2 regions of the Paraglaciecola sp. T6c genome follow, and region 2 is predicted to be linked to the other one. Evidence: predicted binding sites of a transcription regulator. Region 2 holds the regulator's gene; the other holds the start of a gene.
What was found. Region 2 encodes FliA, which starts transcription of late flagellar genes. Its sites were predicted from a motif close to CTAAAGNTNNNNNNNNNNNNGCCGATA; they were not measured.
Positions count from the first base shown of each region.

Region 1: a site for FliA is predicted at 2,315-2,341, ahead of pomA (flagellar motor protein PomA). Genes of this name have one in related genera too.

Region 1 covers NC_008228.1:1,586,507-1,590,934, reverse strand. The annotation lists gene PATL_RS06740 (DUF3833 domain-containing protein) at 1-391, shown strand, start outside; gene PATL_RS06735 (flagellar motor protein MotB) at 505-1,422, opposite strand; gene pomA (flagellar motor protein PomA) at 1,426-2,190, opposite strand; gene xseB (exodeoxyribonuclease VII small subunit) at 2,528-2,779, shown strand; gene ispA ((2E,6E)-farnesyl diphosphate synthase) at 2,779-3,669, shown strand; gene dxs (1-deoxy-D-xylulose-5-phosphate synthase) at 3,715-4,428, shown strand, end outside.
Region 2 covers NC_008228.1:3,658,311-3,662,738, reverse strand. The annotation lists gene flhF (flagellar biosynthesis protein FlhF) at 1-584, shown strand, start outside; gene PATL_RS15545 (MinD/ParA family protein) at 581-1,447, shown strand; gene PATL_RS15540 (RNA polymerase sigma factor FliA) at 1,444-2,172, shown strand; gene cheY (chemotaxis response regulator CheY) at 2,220-2,603, shown strand; gene PATL_RS15530 (protein phosphatase CheZ) at 2,635-3,378, shown strand; gene PATL_RS15525 (chemotaxis protein CheA) at 3,391-4,428, shown strand, end outside.

The DNA.
Region 1 (4,428 bases), 2.1 Mb from region 2:
AACTCGCCGATTCTGCGTTGACATCGTCGCCACGTGGCAAGGTAACAAAGGGCAACTTCACGAGTCATTTTTCTTTAACGACGGTACCCGCCAGACCCGTATTTGGAAGGTAAATGTCGCGCAAGACCAAACAGTGACGGGCACTGCCGGTGACGTTGTGGGTCAAGCTTCTGGCTCATCCCAAGGTAGCGCGTTTAATTGGCAGTACACTTTAACCGTGCCCATTGATGGCACCGAGTATGATTTTGCCATTGATGATTGGATGTACGCTCTCGACGACCAGCGCATGATGAATCGTTCGTATATGAAAAAGTTTGGCGTGACGGTGGCAGAGTTCTCTATCTTCTTTGACAAGAGCGCACGTATTCCCTCTTGTGAATCACAAATGTAGGTTAGTACACAGAAATGAGGAAATCTAAAAAGCGGCATATGTGCCGCTTTTTAGATTTGAATTTATAGACTAAGCTAGCCCTACTCTACTGCCTCCGCTTAGGTCACTACCGGTTATTCTACGACCGAGATAGGCTCTGATTCTTTCGCCTTACCCTGTTTAATCGCAATTTCCACGCGGCGATTGCGGCTTCTTGCTTGAGCATCGTCTTCACCTAACAATGGGGCGGTATCCGCTTTCCCAATGACCGCCATGCGCCCCTCATCAAACCCTGGGGCTTTACGTAGCTCCTCAGCTACCGCAACTGCGCGCTGAGCTGATAAATCCCAGTTAGAACGATACAGCTCGTTAGAAATAACCAAACTGTCACTATGACCGGATATCTCAATATCCCCAGGCATATCAGCCAACAAGGTTCCAATTTTACGCAGGATAGGCTTAAACTGCGGCTGCAAGAAAGCAGAGCCCGCTGAGAAAGAGCCGTTCTCTCGAATACGGATGATCAGTTGTTGCCCAAGTGACTCCATCTCGATGGCACCATCAAGAATTTCTTTCTCAAGCTGCTGCGCCACCTTCTTCATTTGCTTATTGGCTTCTTCTTGACTCGCTGTGGTTTTGGCACTGGATTGTTCACTCGCCGTTTGCTGGGCAGCCCCGCCTTTTTGTTCACCACGTTGTTTTTGACGCCCACCAGCGGAATCTTCATTACCCGCTTGAAACTCCAACATTTGCTGAGTCATTTCTATGGTTTGCTGCTGAATGGTTTCAATAGGGGTAGGATCGGGTCGACCCGGTCTGAATTCCATGGCGATAACACTGGTGCCTTTGGGAATATCTTTGACTTCAATTTTATTTTGAACGCCAAACGCAAACTTCATCGAACCCGCGATCTGTTTGAACTTCAGTACATCCATTTCTGAAAACGACAGCAATAACACGAAGAAGCACATCAACAGTGACATCAAATCCGCGAATGTCCCCATCCACGCGGGTAATCCGGCGGGGGGGCATTTAGGGCATTCGTCTTCCATCAGTTATGCGTCTTCTGTCGCGCTACCGCGCTTACTGGCTGCAAGATAATTTTTCAAAATACCTTCAATAACACGAGGGTTCTGGCCGTCGGCTATGCCAATTATGCCATCGAGGATTAAGCTCTGGTTTAGTTTCTCTTCCACTGCTCTGTTACCTAGCTTCTCAGCAATAGGCAAACACACAACGTTCGCTAACACCGCGCCGTAAAGCGTTGTTAATAGCGCAACCGCCATTGCTGGTCCAATGGACTTAGGATCATCCATGTTTGACAGCATGGCAACCAAACCAATCAGCGTACCAATCATCCCCATGGCGGGAGCAACATCCCCCATCCCTTTAAAGATAGTAGCACCGAATTCATGCCGCTCTGTGGTCATAGATATGTCCTTGGCCATAGTGGCGCGCACAACGTCGACGTCGTGACCGTCAACCAACATATCAACGCCTTTTTGCATAAATTCGTTTTCTATTTGTGCTTCTTCTAGCGCTAAAAATCCGCCTTTACGCGCGGCATCCGCCATTTCAACGATTTTTTCAATCTGAGACTCAGGCGATTCGATTTTGAACATAAAGGCTTTACCGGCCACTTTACCTGCACCAAAGAATTGCCCAAGGGTGAATTGAGATAAAACGACAAAAAGACTACCGCAGACCACAATCAAAATGGATGGAACGTTAAAGAACATCCCCAAATCACCGCCCAGCACCATGGCCATGATCACGAAGCCGATTGCGCCAATCATGCCTATAAGGGTTGCTAAATCCACATTGTACTCCCATCAAAAAAGTGTGTTACGCGAAATATCAAATGGCCCAGCTCTAAAAACGCCTGCTTTAAAAAGCGAAAATTCGCAGGAGGTGCATTTAGGTTGTTGACTTGGTTAATCATTTTATCGACAAAGTTAAAATAATCTATAGTACTTAGCTATAAACCTGCCTAAAGAAATCCAAATTAACGCATTCGTCGTAAGATAATGATTCTATCTCGGAACAATCTTTTGTACGTTGGCCCTATGCGCCATGAAAAAGGTTTGACCACTATTTACCCCTCAGGTAAGGTGCGCTCAACTCGCAAAAGAGCAAGATATAAAAGAAGCAAAACCTATGACCAGTCGCAAAAAAACCGAAAACTTAAGCTTTGAAGAATCAATGCAAGAGCTCGATAGCATAGTCAATCAAATGGAAGAAGGTGAGCTAAGTTTAGAAGACGCTTTAGGGCGCTTTGAGCGAGGCATTCAATTAGCCCGCCATAGTCAAAATAAACTAAAACAAGCCGAACAGAAAGTTCAGATCTTAATGGGTCAAGACGAGCAAGCTCCACTGGCTGACTTCGACCCCAACAATACCCAAGACTAATGACATTTGAGACTCAACAGAAGCGTGTGCATCAACACGTTGACGCCTTACTACAAGCGCAGATTGGCAAACTTGGTGACCATGCCCCAACGTTAAAAAATGCCATGCAGTACGCCTTGCTAATGGGCGGAAAACGCATGCGACCTTTTTTAGTGTATGCTGTCGGCGAAGCTTTAGGGATTGAACAGTCTGATCTTGATGCCCCCGCCCTCGCATTAGAATGTATCCATGCTTATTCCTTGGTACACGATGACTTGCCTGCGATGGACGACGACGATTTACGCCGCGGGCACCCCACGTGTCACATTCAGTTTGATGAAGCCAACGCTATTTTAGCCGGCGATGCCCTGCAAACTTTGGCCTTTGAGATCATCGTTAATTACCCATTATCAGATTTTGCCAATGCGCAACGTATCGAATTGGTGCGTATTTTAGGTCAAGCATCTGGTTACGACGGCATGTGTGGCGGACAAGGAATTGATTTAGCGTCCACCAATAAGCTGATCACTCAAACACAACTGGAGTTGCTGCATAGCAAAAAAACCGGGGCGCTTATCACTGCAGCGGTAAAAATGGCATCCGTGTTGTGCCCGTCAGTTAGCGATGAAAGCAAATCGCTATTGCAGCAATATGCGTCCACCATTGGTTTGGCGTTTCAGGTGCAGGACGATATTTTGGATGTGGTCGGTGATTCACAAACCTTAGGTAAACCCCAAGGTTCAGACCAAGAGCAGAATAAAAGTACCTATCCTGCACTGCTTGGTTTAGAAGGTGCTCAGGGCTATCTCGCTCAACTTCATCAAGAAGCGCTTCAAGCTTTGGACGCTTTACCTTACAATACACAGGTGTTGAAATCATTTACCGATTTCGTCATTCATCGTAATCATTGATTACGAACGATACATCATCAAATAATAATAGTAGAAACGTACCTCATGACCCTGGATTTAGCCCACTACCCGCTTCTGGCTTTAGCGGACACGCCCGAGCAATTGCGCGAGCTTCCTCAAGACAAACTAAAGCAAGTCGCCAAAGAATTACGTCAATATTTGTTAACCAGCGTAAGCCAAAGTAGTGGTCATTTTGCCTCTGGGTTGGGCACAGTCGAATTAACCGTCGCCCTGCATTATGTTTACAACACCCCGTTCGACCGCCTTATCTGGGATGTGGGCCATCAAGCTTATCCCCATAAGATTTTGACAGGCCGTCGTGATCGTATGCCTACCATTCGCCAAAAGAACGGTTTGCACCCTTTCCCTTGGCCGAATGAAAGTGAGTACGATACCTTTGCCGTAGGTCACTCATCTACCTCCATCAGCGCTGCAGTAGGTATGGCCGTTGCTGCAGAAAAAGAAGCATTGGGTAGAAAGGTCGTTGCCGTTATCGGTGATGGCGCAATGACCGCAGGTATGGCATTTGAAGCGCTAAATCATGGCGGTGACATCGATAAAGACATGCTGGTTATTTTAAATGATAACGAGATGTCAATTTCAGAGAATGTGGGGGCATTAAACAGTCACCTAGCCCGTTTACTTACAGGTAACTTCTTTAACTCTATTCGTGACGGCGGCAAGAAACTCCTCAGCAGCGTTCCGCCTATTAAAGAGTTCGCCAGCCGAGCCGAAGAACATATCAAAGGCATGGTAGTA
Region 2 (4,428 bases):
CACAAGCTGCGCAAAAATACGGTGCTCAAAATGTCGGCTTGATCACCATTGACAGCTATCGAATCGCTGCTTACGAGCAAATTTCTACCTATGCCAGAATTATTGGTTGCTCGGTGAAAAAAGCGCAGAACGCTGAAGAGTTATCAGATCTGTTATTCCAGTTTAGGAATAAGCGCCTTATACTTATTGATACTGCAGGGTTTGGGCAAAGAGATGTTAGACTGATCAAGCAGTTAGAAACGTTGAAGCAGAGTACAACGGCGAATATCAGCAGTTATTTGGTCATGCAAGCCAACAGTCAATATCAAGTTATGCAGCAAACCATTGCTGCTTACAAACAGATTTCTTTACAGGGTTGTATTTTCACCAAAATAGATGAATGCTACAGTCTTGGAGAGGCAATTAGTGCGGCCATCGAGCACAAATTGTCCGTGAGCTTTATTACCGATGGCCAAAAGGTTCCGGAAGACTTGAAAGTGGCAGATGCAAAATTTTTAATAACCAGCGCCGCTAAGCTTTATAAAAAGCACGTATTAATTCATACTAGTGGTAACTCACTAAATAACGCAGCAGTGGCAGTATGATTGAGGACCAAGCGAGTAGCTTAAGAAGAATGAATCAATCTCGATTAATTAAAGTGATCGCCGTTACCGGTGGTAAGGGCGGCGTGGGTAAAACCAACGTCACGTTAAATACCGCGATCTCTATGGCCCAGCAGGGTAAGAGAGTCATGGTATTAGACGCAGATTTAGGCTTAGCCAACGTGGATGTGTTACTTGGCTTACGTGTGGTGAAAAACCTTTCACATGTATTGTCAGGGGAATGCACTCTAGACGAAGTCCTTGTTGAAGGTCCCCACGGGATTAAAATTGCGCCAGCAACCTCTGGCAGTCAGTCAATGACTGAACTCACTCCAACCGAACATGCAGGCTTAATTAGAGCATTCAGTGAGCTGCGCTCGCAAATTGACGTATTAATTGTTGATACTGCGGCAGGTATTTCAGATATGGTTTTAAGTTTCTCACGTGCCTCGCAAGATATCCTAGTGGTAGTGTGTGATGAACCTACATCTCTCACAGATGCCTATGCATTGATCAAAATTTTGAATAAAGAGCACGGTGTTTTTCGTTTTAAAATTGTCGCCAATATGGTGCGCAATATGCGAGAAGGACAAGAGCTGTTCAATAAGTTAACAAAAGTCACCGACCGCTTTTTAGACGTGGCCTTAGAACTAGTCGCCACTGTACCGTTTGATGAAAATATTCGTAAGTCGGTTCGTAAGCAAAAAGCGATTGTTGAAGCATATCCAACTTCGCCAGCGGCTATCGCTATTAAAAAGCTAGCTCAACAGGCAGCAGGTTGGCCAGTGCCTTCTCAGCCAGGAGGGCATTTAGAGTTCTTCCTTGAGCAGTTGGTGGCCAAAAAAGCCGTGGGCGATATTCGGTGAACAGTAAAGCCGCTGCGTATCAGCAGTTAGATGACAGAAATGCACTGGTGGAGCGTCATGCTCCATTGGTAAAGCGCATTGCTCATCATCTTATTGCCCGCTTACCCGCCAGCGTATTGGTCGACGATCTCATTCAAGCCGGTATGATTGGTTTACTTGAAGCGTCTCGTAACTTCGATGGCACCAAAGGTGCGAGTTTTGAGACCTTTGCAGGTATTCGAATTCGCGGCTCTATGCTTGACGAAATTCGAAAAGGTGATTGGACACCACGCTCTGTGCATAAAAATGGCCGTGCGATAACGGATGCCATTAATAAAGTTGAGCGTGAGACAGGCCGTGACGCCAGAGATGTAGATATAGCCAAAAAACTTGAAGTCAGCATTGAGCAATATCACCAAATGCTTGGTGAAGTGAATGCAGGTAAAATTATTGGCATGGAAGATTTAGGGGTATCGGAAGATGTGGTGACAACAGAGCAAACTAAAGGCTCTGATACTCCGTTTGAAGATTTGCTCCAAGGCTCTTTTCAAAAAGCCTTAGCCCATGCCATTACAACCTTACCTGAGCGTGAAGCAATCGTATTATCATTGTACTATGACGAAGAATTGAATCTACGTGAAATAGGTGAAGTTCTAGACGTGAGTGAATCACGTGTTAGCCAAATACACAGTCAAGCTATGCTAAAACTAAAAAGTAAAATGCAGACTTGGCGTATTGAAGAATAAACAAATAACATATAAATGTTTTGATTTTGCCTCGAGCGGAGAAAGTTTTGGATAAGAATATGAAAATTTTGGTTGTTGATGATTTCTCGACAATGCGTCGCATCATCAAGAACCTATTGAAAGATCTAGGTTTTACTAATATTCAAGAAGCGGATGATGGCAGTACCGCATTGCCTATGCTTCAACAAGGTGATTTTGATTTTGTAGTGACTGACTGGAACATGCCAGGCATGCAAGGAATTGATTTATTGCGGGCGATCCGTGCCGACGAAAACCTTAAACACACACCAGTGTTAATGGTAACGGCAGAAGCCAAAAAAGAACAAATTGTAGCGGCGGCGCAGGCTGGTGTTAATGGGTATGTTATCAAACCATTTACTGCTGCGACCCTTAAAGAGAAGTTGGCCAAGATATTTGAACGCTTAGGTTAGTCAGGCTTTTCTCAACGATAAGGAAGGCCTTATGACCTCACATCCAGCCCCCATGAAGCTAGAAGATGCAAAGCAATTAGTCGCTTTACTTGAAAGTGGTAATAATCAAGGCGCTCAGCAGCTTCTCGATAGTGTCAATGACACCAATTCTGTCGAACTGTTCGAAGAGGTAGGTAAATTAACTCGCCAACTTCATGATTCTTTGAATAACTTTCAACTCGATGAACGTATTGCTAATTTAGCGAATGAAGAGATCCCTGACGCTAAAACGCGGCTCACGTATGTTATTGAAACCACTGAGCAAGCCGCGAATCGCACGATGGACTTAGTCGATGATTGCATGCCCATTGCCGAAAAGCTCAATTCTGAAATGAACGAAATCATTCCTGAGTGGAAGAAGCTTTTTAATCGTCAGTTAGAGCTGGGCGAATTCAATGCCCTGTGCAGACGCCTCGACACCTTTTTAGAAGAGGGCAAGGACGAGTCTGGAAAATTAAACGCATTATTAACCGAGATGCTACTAGCTCAAGGCTATCAGGACATCACAGGGCAAATTATTCGCCGGGTCATTGAACTAGTTAAAGAAGTAGAAGACAGCCTAGTGCATATGTTAACGATGTTCGGTGGATCAGAGTCAGCGGAAATTCCTCATATATCTGATAAACAAGCCGATAGTGTTAAAGCGGAAGGCCCAATTCTCGATGCAGCTAACCGTGACGACGTCGCATCTAATCAAGATGATGTTGATGATTTACTGTCAAGTTTAGGATTTTAGAGGCGTTACAATATGGGGTTTGATGTTGACGAGGAGATCCTTCAGGATTTTTTAGTAGAAGCGGGTGAAATACTAGAGCAGCTTCAAGAACAGCTGGTTGAGTTGGAAAATAATCCGCAAGATTCGGATTTACTGAATGCGATTTTCAGAGGCTACCACACGGTTAAAGGTGGCGCGGGCTTTCTTTCGTTAACCGAATTAGTCGATATTTGTCACGGCGCTGAAAACGTATTCGATGTCATGCGTAACGGCCAACGTTCATTAACGCCAGAGTTAATGGATATTATTCTTCAAGCAACCGACGAAGTCGTCGCCATGTTTGAAGATGTAAAATCGAACAAACCCTTGGTAGCAGCAGAGCAATCGTTATTAGATACATTGCATCGCCTGAGTAAGCCAGAGGCGCAAGACCAAGTTGCTGCGCCTCCAATTATCGAAACGCCAGTAATCGAGGCGCCCAGTGAAGCGGCATCTCAGCCTAAAACAAATTCGGATGACTTTGACGAATCCGAGTTTGAGGCCTTGCTTGATGAACTTCACGGTGAAGGTAATCCCGTTGGAGGAGCATCGCAATCACCATCAATTAAGCCGCCACAATCCACAGAGTCTTCCAGTGGCGCTGATATGAGTAGTGATGGTGACGATATTAGTGATGATGAGTTTGAAGCGTTACTCGATCAGCTTCATGGAGAAGGGCAGTTTGGCGGCTCTCAAGACGCTCCCTCTGAATCGACTGACGCGCCCGTAGCAAGCACAAATTCTGAATCAGAAGATATCAGTGATGATGAATTCGAAGCGTTACTCGATCAGCTCCATGGTAAAGGGCAAGGGCCTGTTACCAAAAAAGAAGCTAACGGAGAAACAAGTAAAGCGCCAAACACTCCAGTAACGTCGGCAGTATCTGATAACACGCCGTCGCAATCCGCAAGTGAAAAAGCCACTGATAAAAGTAACGACACTAAGTCGAGTGCGCCCAGCATTGCCTCTAGCCAAGCCAATATACCTGCTAAAAGCCCTGGGGCGGCGGAAAAGTCGGCTGTTTCTAAGCGT